DNA from 4 places in the Bacillus cereus group sp. N8 genome. Region 3 is predicted to be linked to each of the others. Evidence: riboswitches for the same ligand, from Rfam matches in the RefSeq annotation. Region 3 holds a riboswitch; each other region holds the start of a gene.

Region 1 (3,159 bases), on a different contig from region 3:
GAATGTCACTCCATGTGACACCACTTTGTACCCTAATCCTCTTCTTCTCCGGATCGAATTCTAATATTTCATTATACCCTTTCATATCAAGCATTGTACCGTTCGGATAATACGTCTGCCCGCCTTGGCTATGTTGCATACCTGCAATAGAAATCTTCTCTCCAGAAACATTTGCATCTTGCACTAACTGTTTTAATGAACTTTCATCCTCAGCATTTTCAACACGTTTAATTTTCGTTGGAAGCAACTTTCCTACATCACTCATAATAGGATGGTCCAGTTGCTCTTTGTATGTATATATAGAAGTCGCGAGCAACACTGTATATGCTACAATTACAACCGCTATTTTTCTTTTTTTCAAATGGCACTCTCCTCGTTTGAAATTCTAATCTCACTAGTACTTCTCTCTATTCTTATTGTACCTACTTTCTTAAAAGGAAAATACTACACTGTAAAAAAGAACTATCCTTCTTTTACTTATTATGAAATGAAACCATAAGCATGATTTTAAAAAAATTTAAATATGATGTAGAGGAAAATAACTTTATTCAGGAGGTTGCTATGAAAGCAATTATTTGCACAAAATACGGGCCACCTAACGTTCTCAAGCTTCAAAATGTAAAGAAACCTACTCCTAAAAAGAATGAAGTATTAGTTAAGATTCATGCAACAAGTGTAACAACTGGAGATTGTAGAATGCGGAGCTTTTCTAGCCCCCTATTATTTTGGATTCCTATGCGAATTATATTAGGTTTCAGCAAACCTAGAAAACCTATACTCGGCGTAGAATTATCCGGTGAAATCGAAGAAGCAGGAACGGATGTAACTCTATTTAAAAAAGGAGACCAAGTTTTTGCATTAACAGAGCTTAATGTTGGTGGTTATGCAGAATATACATGTGTACATGAAAGTGGATTAATAGCATTGAAACCTACCAATGTGATGTATGAAGAAGCCGCAGTTATTCCCTTTGGCGGAACTTCGGCATTACACTTCCTAAGAAAGGCCCGTATAAAAAGAGGGCAACAAGTGCTCATATACGGCGCATCTGGATCCGTGGGAACAGCTGCCGTACAACTCGCTAAATATTTCGGCGCAACCGTTACGGCTGTTTGTAGCAATTCAAATTTTGAACTAGTGCAATCTTTAGGGGCTGATAAAGTAATTGATTATACTAAAGAAGATTTTACAAAGCGAGATGAACGCTACGATATTATATTTGATGCAGTTGGAAAAATTAAAAAATCCTATTGTAAGAAAGCATTAACAGCTAACGGTAAATACGTGTCAGTCAATGGAACGATGGCAAAAGTAAGCAAAGAAGATATGCTTCTACTAAAAATGCTAACGGAAGAAGAAAAATTAAAGCCCGTTATCGATAAAACTTACCCGTTAGAAGAAATTTCAAAAGCTCATACGTACGTAGAGACCGGACATAAAAAAGGAAATGTTTCCATTACCTTAAAATAAAATATATTCAGAAAATAACATTGACAATTCTTTTTGTAAGATTTACTATTAGTACCATATTTAAAAACTACATACACATACTCTTATCAAGAGTGGCGGAGGGACTGGCCCGATGATGCCCGGCAACCGAGCTTATAACGTATAAGCTAAGGTGCTAATTCCTGCAGAACGATTTTCGTTTTGGAAGATAAGAGAGGAACCTATTTCGTCTATTCGGCACCTCTCTTATTTTTGAGAGGTGCTTTTTATTTTGGAACGTATATTAAGGGGGAATTATAGATGAAAAAGGTATTATTAAGTATTGTAAGTGGAGCTGTATTATTGTTAGGTGCATGTGGTGCTAATTCTGATAAAGAGGTAAAAGCATTAGATGAGAAAAAGATTACCGTTGGTGTAACAGGTGGACCGCATGAACAAATTTTTGAAAAGGTGAAAGAAGTTGCAGCAAAAGATGGTCTCGAAATTGATGTAAAGGTATTTAATGATTATGTAGCGCCAAACGTATCTTTAGATGAAAAAAGCCTCGATGTAAATAGCTATCAAACTAAATCTTATTTAGATGTATTTAAAGCCGAACGCAACATGAAATTAACTGAAGTATTTTCAACAGTAACATTCCCTATGGGTGTATATTCTAAAAGTTTAAAAGATGTAAAAGAATTAAAAGAGGGCGATGCAATCGCTGTCCCAAATGATCCAACAAATGAGCTTCGTGCTTTAAAGCTATTTGAAAAAGCAGGAGTTTTAAAAGTTGATCCAAAAGCTACAGAAAAAGCGACTGCAAAAGATGTAATTGAAAATCCGAAAAATTTAAAGATTGTTGAATTAGAGGCATCTCAATTACCAACGCAGCTAAGTGAAGTAAAGGCAGCTGCAATTAATACAAACTTTGCATTAGGTGCAAAATTAAGCCCCGCGAAAGATTCTATTTTCCGCGAAGGAAAAGATTCACCATATGTGAACTGGGTCGTTGTTCGTACTGAAAATAAAGATGATGCTGTTGTTAATAAATTAAAGAAAGCTTATCAATCTAAAGAAGTAAAAGATTTCATTGAGAAAAAATTCGATGGTTCTGTTTTACCGTCTTGGTAGGAGCTGACTATAATGATTGAATTAAAAAACGTCTCCAAAGTATTTACAACAAAAAAAGGGAATGTTGAGGCTCTTAAATCAACTTCCCTTAAAGTAAAAAAGGGCGAAGTATTTGGAATCATCGGATATAGTGGCGCTGGCAAAAGTACATTAATTCGTTGTGTAAATTTATTAGAAAAACCAACGACAGGAAATATCATTGTAAATGAACAAGATTTAACAACCTTATCGACAAAAGAACTCGCAAAAGCAAGACAAAAGATCGGCATGATTTTTCAAGGATTCAATTTACTTAAAACCGTTACCGTTTATGAAAACATCGCTCTACCCTTACGTCTATCTGGTCTCTCCAAAAATGAAATTGAAAAAAGGGTAGAAAAGTATTTACGTATTGTTGATCTTTTTAATAGAAAAGATGCATATCCAAGCGAATTATCTGGTGGTCAAAAGCAACGTGTAGCAATTGCTCGTGCACTATCTCATGAGCCTGAAGTTTTATTAAGTGATGAAGCAACGAGCGCATTAGATCCGGAAACGACCGATTCTATTCTTGATTTGTTATTAAAAATTAATGAAGAAATCGGGATCACGATTTTA
Region 2 (3,159 bases), on a different contig from region 3:
GAGTACTCTGAGGATTTCAAGGCGTATGTTAGAGTATTCGAAGTAATACTTTCAGGTTCAATCTTCTTATTAGTAAAAGAATATTTTAGGAATTACTCAATGAAGCCATTTATGTTTAAGGGAATACAAGTTTTATCTGCTTTTTCATTTGGTGTGTATTTAATGCATAATTTAGTAGTTGTATATATTGGGAATAAATTAAATCTTTGGCCAGCACAATCAATTTGGATGTTACTGGCTGCTTTCATAATAATTACGGCTATAACAATGATAGCAATTATAATTTTTGCAAGTATGAAAATCACATGTTATCCATTAACAGGAATGAGCTTTAAGGAAGCTTCTCGTACATGTAATATTCAATTTTTATGGAAAAATTGGACTCAATCAAAAGATAGTAAAAATGATAATGTATCAATGTAAATAATTAGTAAGGTTGTTATAGATATAATATGAATTCTTAAAAATAGGGCATAAATAGATGGTAAATATACTATGATATAGTCGAAAAAAATCCTTTTGAATTTTCAAAAGGATTTTTTTCGTTGTACAAACTCTTTTGTGCTAAGTATTTCAGCATATATATTATTCAAACTCGCCAAAATTGTATTATGAATATAAACAGCTGGTATAGTAGCATTCTTAAATGAAAGATCTTTTGTAGCACAAGCATCGTGTATTAGGGTACAGTGAAAGCCAAAATCAAAAGCAGCCCTTACCGTAGCATCAATACACATATGGGTCATCATCCCGCATATTACGACGTGCTCAATTCCTGAATGTTGTAATCGTTCTAGAAGATTAGTTTCTCGGAAGCTATTTGGATAATGTTTAAGGATAACGGTTTCCTCTCTAAGTGGACGGACATTTTCGTGAATATGGACACCTTCTGTATTGGGTAGGAAAAAAGTAGCGTTATCTTTTATAGCTACATGCTGGATATGAAAAATAGGTTCGTTTCTTATTCTAAAATGTTGCAGTAGCTGATTAGCATATTCACTTGCTTCTACTGGATTACGTAATTCCATCTTTCCATTTGGAAAATAGTCATTTTGAATATCGACGAGCAAAAGGGCTGTTTTCATATATTCATCTTCCTCCGAGTTTCATATTCAAATAATGTTATTCAATTCATAGAGAGGATTCTCCTTTTAAAAAATATGAGTGAGGAGAATTTAACATAACATTGTATTGTGAATTTTTATTTAAAAATTTTAATAGAGAAATAATTAATATTTTTCCGAAAAATGTATTGACTCTTATTATTCTGAGTTCTATAATGAGAATTAATTAAATGATAATTAAATCGATACACTCTTATCCAGAGAGGTGGAGGGACTGGCCCTACGATACCTCAGCAACGGATTTTTTAATACCGTGCTAATTCCAGCAAGCTTAAAGTAAGCTTGGAAGATGAGAAGATGTGAACGAGTACATATAAGTGCTCTCCTTCTTATCTTTTACAAGTGATAAGAAGGGGAGCACTTTTTATTTTACCTCGAAAGCTCTACTTTAAGTTTTACAGCATATAGGAGGGAAGAAAATGATTTCTTTTAACAATGTAAGTAAAGTATATGAATCAGGTGGGCAATCTGTTCATGCAGTGGAGGATGTAACGCTATCAGTTGAAAAGGGCGAAATTTTTGGCATTATCGGATTTAGTGGTGCTGGAAAGAGTACGTTATTACGTCTAGTAAACATGCTAGAGAGACCAACTGCGGGAACGATTTCAATAGATGATAAAGATATTACATCATTATCGACGAAAGAATTACGGAAATTAAGACAAAGAATTGGGATGATTTTTCAAAGTTTTAATTTATTTAATTCAAGAACAGTGTTTGGAAATATTGCATATCCATTAAAGTTAGCGAAATTGCCAAAGAATGAAATAAAAGAAAGAGTAACTGAATTACTAAAATTTGTTGGTTTAGAAGATAAAGCAAACTATTATCCAGAGCAGTTATCAGGCGGACAAAAACAGCGCGTTGGGATTGCAAGAGCACTGGCGACATCACCGGATATTCTCATATGTGATGAGGCAACATCAGCTTTAGATCCAGAAACAACGACAGAAATTCTGAACTTATTAAAGAAAGTAAATCGAGAATATAATTTAACGATTCTACTTATTACACATGAAATGCACGTAGTGAAAGAAATTTGTCACCGTGTAGCTGTAATGGAGAAGGGGAAAGTTATTGAAGAAGGAAAACTATTTGACGTTTTCACACAACCAAAAACAAAAACAACTCAAAACTTTGTACGTTCTGTTATTAATGATCACTTACCAGACAGTGTTCTAGCGAAAATTCAAAATGGTGGACAAATTTATCGCTTAACATTTACTGGTGAGGAGACAGGGCAGCCAGTACTATCTTATATCGCGAAGAACTATAGCGTCGATGTAAATGTATTGTACGGAAATATTATTGAACTTCAAAATGTGCTATTTGGAAATCTTCTTGTAGAATTGCAAGGTGAACAGAAGGAAATTCAAAAAGCGTTACAACATCTAAGACTGCAAGTGCAGCTGAAGGAGGTAGAAGCTCATGCGAGTTGATTGGAGTATATTTTGGCCCCGCATATTAGATGCGACGGGGGATACCCTCTTAATGGTAATTGTAACTCTTATATTTGCTACAATTCTTGGTATACCTCTAGGTTTACTATTATATGTAACAAGGAAAGGAAACTTTTTAGAAAATAAATGGGTCTTTTCTATTCTTAATATCATAATTAATACAATTCGTCCGGTTCCATTCATTATCTTTTTAGTAGCTTTAAGCCCACTAACAAGAAGTGTTATCGGAACGACGATTGGAACAGCAGCAGCAATCTTCCCAATGACGTTAGTTGCATCAATTGGTATTGCTAGAATGGTTGAAACAAATCTTGTTTCTGTTCCGAAAGGGGTAATTGAAGCAGCGCAAGCAATGGGAGCTTCACCAATTAGAATTGTTTTTGAAATTCTTGTGCCAGAAGCGTTAGCGCCATTAATCTTAGGTGTTACGTTTATGACAGTTGGTTTAATTGAATTTTCTGCAGTTGCTGGGCTTGTCGGTGGTGGCGGTCTTGGTGACTTAGCAATGACATATGGTTATCAACGTTTTGATACGTCAGTTATGTTCGTAACGGTTGTTTTACTTATTATTCTCG
Region 3 (3,159 bases):
CAGCGCAGTCGACATCATCTAACTTAAATTCGCCTGTACTATTTCCAGCGATTAAATATTTATGTTCATCCATAAGCTGAAATAAATGCACTTTACTATATTCATTGACTAGCTGACCTTTATTAGTTACAACATACATTGTATTTGTAACACCTTGCTCTGTTTGCTTCGCTATGGAACCACCAACAATATGTACACCATATTGTTTCGACCATTCTTTCAACTTTTCTTTCGTTTCTACTCCATCCCTATCTGCAATTTCAGAAAGTCTCGTTAGATCATATCCTGTTGTCCATAGTTCTGGTAAGACGATAACATCTGGCCTTTCCTTCATCGCTTCACTTATTTTATTTTTAGCATTCTCAATATTTTTTTCTACATCTCCAAAGACAATATCCATTTGAATACATGCGACTTTCATTTTGTCAGCCCCATTCTTAATTTTTTTCTTTACAAAATACTGGAAAGATTATATCATTTGTCACTAGAATTGTAACAACTTTCAAAAGAGGTGGAAAGTATGAAATTATTTCAACCTTCTGAGATAGTAACATCATTGCCAACACAATTTTTCGCTTCACTTGTTGCAAAAGTTAACAAAGTCGTTGCAGCTGGTCACGATGTTATTAATCTAGGTCAAGGTAATCCAGATCAACCAACACCGCAGCATATCGTAAAAGCTTTACAAGATGCTGCAGAAAAGACTATTCATCATAAATATCCGCCATTTCGCGGACATGAAAGTTTAAAAGAAGCCGTGGCAACATTCTATCAACGTGAATATGGTGTAGTAGTAAATCCAAAAACGGAAGTTGCTATTTTGTTTGGTGGAAAAGCTGGATTAGTAGAATTACCAATTTGTTTTACAAACCCTGGTGATACTATTCTCGTTCCAGATCCAGGCTATCCAGATTATTTATCCGGAGTTGCTTTAGCAAAAGCACAATTTGAAACAATACCGCTTATTGCAGAAAATAACTTTTTACCGGATTATACAAAAATTGATGACTCTATTGCGAAACAAGCAAAGTTAATGTTTTTAAACTATCCAAACAATCCTACTGGTGCTACTGCATCAAAAGATTTCTTTGATGAAACCATTCATTTTGCTAATAAACATAATATATTAGTTGTTCACGATTTTGCTTACGGTGCTATTGGATTTGATGGTCAAAAACCAGTTAGTTTCTTGCAAGCAGACGGCGCCAAAGATACAGGAATTGAAATTTACACATTATCAAAAACTTTTAATATGGCCGGATGGCGTATTGCTTTTGCAGTGGGGAATGAAAGTGTCATTGAAACAATTAACTTATTACAAGATCATATGTATGTTAGTATATTTGGTGCAGTTCAAGATGCTGCCCGTGAAGCACTATTAAGTTCACAATCTTGCGTCGTAGACCTTGTAAATAGTTACGAATCTCGCAGAAACGCTCTTATTTCAGCTTGTCATTCAATTGGTTGGAATGTAGATATTCCAACAGGATCATTCTTTGCATGGCTTCCTGTACCAGAAGGATATACATCTGAGCAGTTTTCTAATATTTTACTAGAAAAAGCACACGTTGCAGTTGCTCCTGGTATTGGATTTGGTGAGCACGGCGAAGGGTATGTCCGCGTTGGTCTCTTGCATACAGAAGAACGATTACGAGAAGCCATTAATCGAATTGATAATTTGAATTTTTTCAAAAAGTCATTGACAACATGAAAAATATCTGACAAAATTCAGTTATCTTAAAAATTAAAACATTTCTAAATACTTCTTATCAAGAGCAGGTGGAGGGACGAGCCCGACGAAGCCCGGCAACCGATCTACATAATTGTAGACACGGTGCTAATTCTCGCAGCATTACGCTGACAGATAAGGAGCTGGTTGTAAAAAAACCTCTCCTTAGCTGAGAGGTTTTTTTATTTAACTAGGAGGTTATAACAATGAGCGGAATTATAGCGACGTATTTAATCCATGACGATTCACATAACTTAGAAAAAAAAGCTGAGCAAATTGCACTTGGGTTAACAATTGGCTCTTGGACTCATTTGCCACACTTATTGCAAGAACAATTAAAACAGCATAAAGGCAATGTCATTCATGTTGAGGAATTAGACGAACAAGAGCATACCAATTTGTATCTAGGTAAAAAAGTAAAACGCGGGATTATTAAAATCGAATACCCGTTATTAAATTTCAGTCCAGACTTACCAGCGATTTTAACAACTACATTCGGAAAGCTATCACTTGATGGCGAAGTGAAATTAATTGACTTAACATTTTCAGACGACTTAAAACAGTATTTCCCTGGTCCAAAATTCGGGATAGACGGTATTCGAAATCTTTTACAAGTGCATGATCGTCCCCTTTTAATGAGTATTTTTAAAGGCATGATCGGACGAAATATTGGGTATTTAAAAACGCAATTACGCGATCAAGCTATTGGTGGTGTAGATATCGTAAAAGATGATGAGGTATTATTTGAGAATTCATTAACACCACTAACAAAGCGCATTATATCTGGAAAAGAAGTTTTACAAGCAGTATATGAAACATACGGCCATAAAACGTTATATGCCGTAAATTTAACAGGACGAACTTTTGACTTAAAAGAAAATGCGAAGCGCGCAGTACAAGCTGGTGCTGATATTCTATTATTTAATGTATTTGCTTACGGACTAGATGTACTACAATCACTTGCAGAAGATGCTGAAATTCCAGTTCCTATTATGGCTCACCCTGCTGTGAGTGGTGCTTATTCATCATCCAAGCTATATGGAGTCTCATCTCCATTATTACTCGGAAAGCTATTACGTTATGCTGGTGCAGATTTTTCTTTATTCCCATCTCCATATGGGAGCGTTGCGTTAGAGAAGGAAGAAGCTCTCAACATTTCAAAGTATTTAACTGAGGAAGACACATTTTTCAAGAAGAGCTTTGCTGTCCCATCTGCTGGCATTCATCCTGGTTTCGTTCCCTTTATCTTGCGAGATTTCGGTAAAGATGTTGTTATTAATGCTGGTGGCGGGATACATGGGCATCCGAATGGAGCACAAGGTGGTGGAAAAGCTTTCCGCACTGCAATTGATGCTACTTTACAAAGCAAGCCACTCCATGAAGTAGATGAAATAAATTTGCATAGCGCACTACAAATATGGGGAAATCCC
Region 4 (3,159 bases), on a different contig from region 3:
CCTGCGCTACATTACGAGACAGATGTGATTCCATATGAAGCAAATGAACATCTAATTGCAACGGTGTATTTCCAATTAATCGAAGTAATTGTGCCTCTGTGTCTTGCTTCGTTGGCATTAAATTTAATATGGCAATTTTCAATGCCCGGATATCTTGTGTTTCTGCTCGTTCCTTCGTCATTACAAAAATATTTTCTTTTTGCAATACTTTACGAGCTGGTAAATCTTTATCAATTATGATCGGCATGTTGTTTGCCTCCGATTAATGCCGCTTCTAAATCTGCAATAATATCAGAAACATCTTCTATACCAACCGATAAACGAATTAAATCAGATGTAACACCAGCTAAACGCTGATCTTCAGCACTTAATTGTCTATGCGTCGTACTAGCAGGATGTATAACACAAGTTCTTGCATCAGCTACATGAGTTACGAGAGTCGCTAGTTTTACATTTGCGATAAATTCTTTTGCTGCTTCTAATCCACCTTTAATACCGAAAGTTAAAACTCCACTAGCACCTTTTTTCAAATACTTTTGTGCTAACGAGTAATTTTCATTACTATCTAACCCCGGATAATTCACCCATTCAATACGTTCATGGTTAGCAAGCCACTTGGCAACTGCGAGAGCATTTTCGCTATGACGTTCCATTCGTAAATGCAGTGTTTCTAAGCCAATATTGCTAATATACGCATTGAATGGGCTCATACAGTTTCCATAGTCTCTTAATAATTGAACGCGCGCTTTCACAATATAAGCTGCCGCTCCAAAATTTTGTACATAACTTACGCCGTGATAACTCGGATCAGGTTCGACAAGCTCAGGATATTTTCCATTTGTCCAATCAAAGTTTCCTCCGTCAATTACAATGCCACCTAAAGAGCTTGCATGACCATCAATATATTTCGTCGTAGAATGAACAATAATATTTGCTCCATGTTCGAACGCTTGGCATAAATAAGGAGTCGCTAATGTATTATCAACGATAAAAGGTACTTCTAATTCTTTTGCTGCCGCTGAAAGTTCTTTGAAATTCAAAACGTTCATTGCTGGATTTCCTAACGATTCTGCATAAACGAGTTTTGTCTTATCATTCGCAAGTGCCGCAATTTCATCTGCTGTTAAATTTGGATTAAAGAACGTAACATCAATGCCCAGCTTACGTAAACTTACTCCAAATAAATTAAATGTTCCCCCGTAAACTGTTGAAGAACAAAGAAGATGATCTCCACTACTACAAATATTTAAAACTGCCAGCATAATGGCCGCCTGCCCAGAAGCTGTCGCAACAGCCCCCACACCGCCTTCTAAATCTGATAACTTTTGCTCAAATGCAGCTAAAGTAGGATTTCCAATACGCGTATATATATATCCTTCTGCCTCTAAATTAAATAGTGCCGCTAAATCATCCGAGGTATCGTATTTATACGTTGTACTTTGATAAAGTGGCAAAACACGCGGTTCACCATTCTTTGGCGTATAGCCACCTTGCACACAAATTGTTCCTTTTCCCCATGATTCTCCCATCTCTCATTCTCCTTTCTTTTATACAAAATAAAAAACTGCCCCTTTCCTGAAAACAAGAAAGGAGCAGTTTGAAAACACGCTCTAAAGGCTCTTTCTTATCTCTCAGGATTATTACCTGCAGGATTTGGCACAATTCCGTTATACGGCTGTTGCCAAGGTTTCATCGGGCCTGTCCCTCCACCTTTTCTTGATAAGACTATGCAATTACCGTTGATTTTATAGCAATAATTTCCTGATGTCAATTGTTTTTTCTGAATGTTCTAAATCAAATTCATGAATTTTAATATAGACAACAAAAGAAATATATTCCATATTCATTTAAAAAAGACCTTTTAAAAACCTCGATCAATATATAGAATTAAATAAGTAGTTTAAGCGTATAGGTTCAAGATTCTCAAGAGACTCCATTATATTGAATAAGCCAGCCTCTCAAAAAGATACTATATATATTCAATTCATTTCACACTAGCATATTTAATCCTTTCTACATTAAAACTTACATAACGGAGGTATAACATGAAAAATAAAAAGGACATGCACTATATACTCGTCCTATATGGCATTCTTTTAGGCTCTATAGTAGGGGCTACAGTTTGGTTATTTTTAGTTACGCTAAATATCGGAATCCACTTTATTTGGGGATATTTACCTAACGTTTTCTCTTCTCCTCCTTATTACACTCTTTGTGTAACAATCATCGGCGGTATCCTCGTTGGTTTAACACAAAAATACTTCGGTACATATCCACGTCTTATGCCAGAAGTAATGGGTGAATATAAAAAAACAGGTAGAATTGAATACCGTTTTGTACATAAAGCTACTTTAACTGCGCTTATTGTTTTAATATTTGGAGCTAGTCTAGGTCCAGAGGCCGCACTTGTTGGAATTATCGGTGGACTTTGTACATGGGTAGGGGATCGCTTTAACTTCGCTTTAAAGGGAATGAACGAACTAACAGAAGTTGGAATTGGTGCCACTTTAAGCGTCATTTTTAACGCTCCATTATTCGGTTATTTAGCTCCGAATGAAAATGAGGGTGAACAAATTAATGGGTTTTCTAAAAGAAAAAAAGCAATTGTATATCTAACTACTACTTTTGCTGGTTTTTCCGTTTATTTATTGCTTAGTAAACTCGATAATCGTGGATCTTTTATTGTTGATTTTGGGGAAGGATCTCTTTCAATCAATGAATGGATCGCCTTTCTCCCTCTTGCTTGTATCGGTGCTATCGTCGGTTTCCTTTATTTCAAAGTAGAATTTACATTAGAGAAAATTATCCATCCTTTCCGCGAATACAAACTAACACTTGGAATTATAGGTGGGGTTTTATTAGGAATTGCGGGGACTTTTCTCCCATACACATTATTTTCTGGGGAACATCAATTAAAAGATTTAGTTGTTGAATGGAGCCATTTATCTTTTTGGGTATTACTTCTTTCAGGAGTTTTAAAATTATGTATTACCGCCGTTTGTTTAAATACAGGTTGGCGCGGTGGACATATCTTCCCAATTATATTTGCTGGATCAAGTATCGGATTCGCGATGGCTTCCATTCTTCCTATAGATCCAATAGCATCTGTGGCCATCGTAACAACAGCAATCTCAAGCTATGCGTTACGAAAGCCAATAG

The links. Region 3 has a riboswitch for S-adenosylmethionine ahead of mtnW (2,3-diketo-5-methylthiopentyl-1-phosphate enolase). Riboswitches for the same ligand answer to the same signal wherever they lie in the genome.
Positions count from the first base shown of each region.
Region 1: linked by a shared signal. The riboswitch ahead of JDS80_RS26485 (MetQ/NlpA family ABC transporter substrate-binding protein) and the one ahead of mtnW (2,3-diketo-5-methylthiopentyl-1-phosphate enolase) in region 3 are both predicted to bind S-adenosylmethionine.
Region 2: linked by a shared signal. The riboswitch ahead of JDS80_RS13810 (methionine ABC transporter ATP-binding protein) and the one ahead of mtnW (2,3-diketo-5-methylthiopentyl-1-phosphate enolase) in region 3 are both predicted to bind S-adenosylmethionine.
Region 4: linked by a shared signal. The riboswitch ahead of JDS80_RS10455 (bifunctional O-acetylhomoserine aminocarboxypropyltransferase/cysteine synthase) and the one ahead of mtnW (2,3-diketo-5-methylthiopentyl-1-phosphate enolase) in region 3 are both predicted to bind S-adenosylmethionine.

Region 1 covers NZ_JAEHBK010000035.1:17,694-20,852, reverse strand. Annotated here, with positions in the region: gene JDS80_RS26495 (FAD-binding oxidoreductase) at 1-361, opposite strand, end outside; gene JDS80_RS26490 (NAD(P)-dependent alcohol dehydrogenase) at 562-1,470, shown strand; SAM riboswitch class I at 1,551-1,664, shown strand; gene JDS80_RS26485 (MetQ/NlpA family ABC transporter substrate-binding protein) at 1,750-2,562, shown strand; gene JDS80_RS26480 (methionine ABC transporter ATP-binding protein) at 2,575-3,159, shown strand, end outside.
Region 2 covers NZ_JAEHBK010000007.1:207,225-210,383, reverse strand. Annotated here, with positions in the region: gene JDS80_RS13820 (acyltransferase) at 1-423, shown strand, start outside; gene JDS80_RS13815 (cysteine hydrolase family protein) at 528-1,085, opposite strand; SAM riboswitch class I at 1,315-1,420, shown strand; gene JDS80_RS13810 (methionine ABC transporter ATP-binding protein) at 1,544-2,563, shown strand; gene JDS80_RS13805 (methionine ABC transporter permease) at 2,553-3,159, shown strand, end outside.
Region 3 covers NZ_JAEHBK010000001.1:447,321-450,479, reverse strand. Annotated here, with positions in the region: gene JDS80_RS02455 (carbon-nitrogen family hydrolase) at 1-421, opposite strand, end outside; gene JDS80_RS02450 (pyridoxal phosphate-dependent aminotransferase) at 521-1,711, shown strand; SAM riboswitch class I at 1,764-1,871, shown strand; gene mtnW (2,3-diketo-5-methylthiopentyl-1-phosphate enolase) at 1,936-3,159, shown strand, end outside.
Region 4 covers NZ_JAEHBK010000005.1:93,408-96,566, reverse strand. Annotated here, with positions in the region: gene metA (homoserine O-acetyltransferase MetA) at 1-247, opposite strand, end outside; gene JDS80_RS10455 (bifunctional O-acetylhomoserine aminocarboxypropyltransferase/cysteine synthase) at 231-1,529, opposite strand; SAM riboswitch class I at 1,622-1,726, opposite strand; gene JDS80_RS10450 (chloride channel protein) at 2,046-3,159, shown strand, end outside.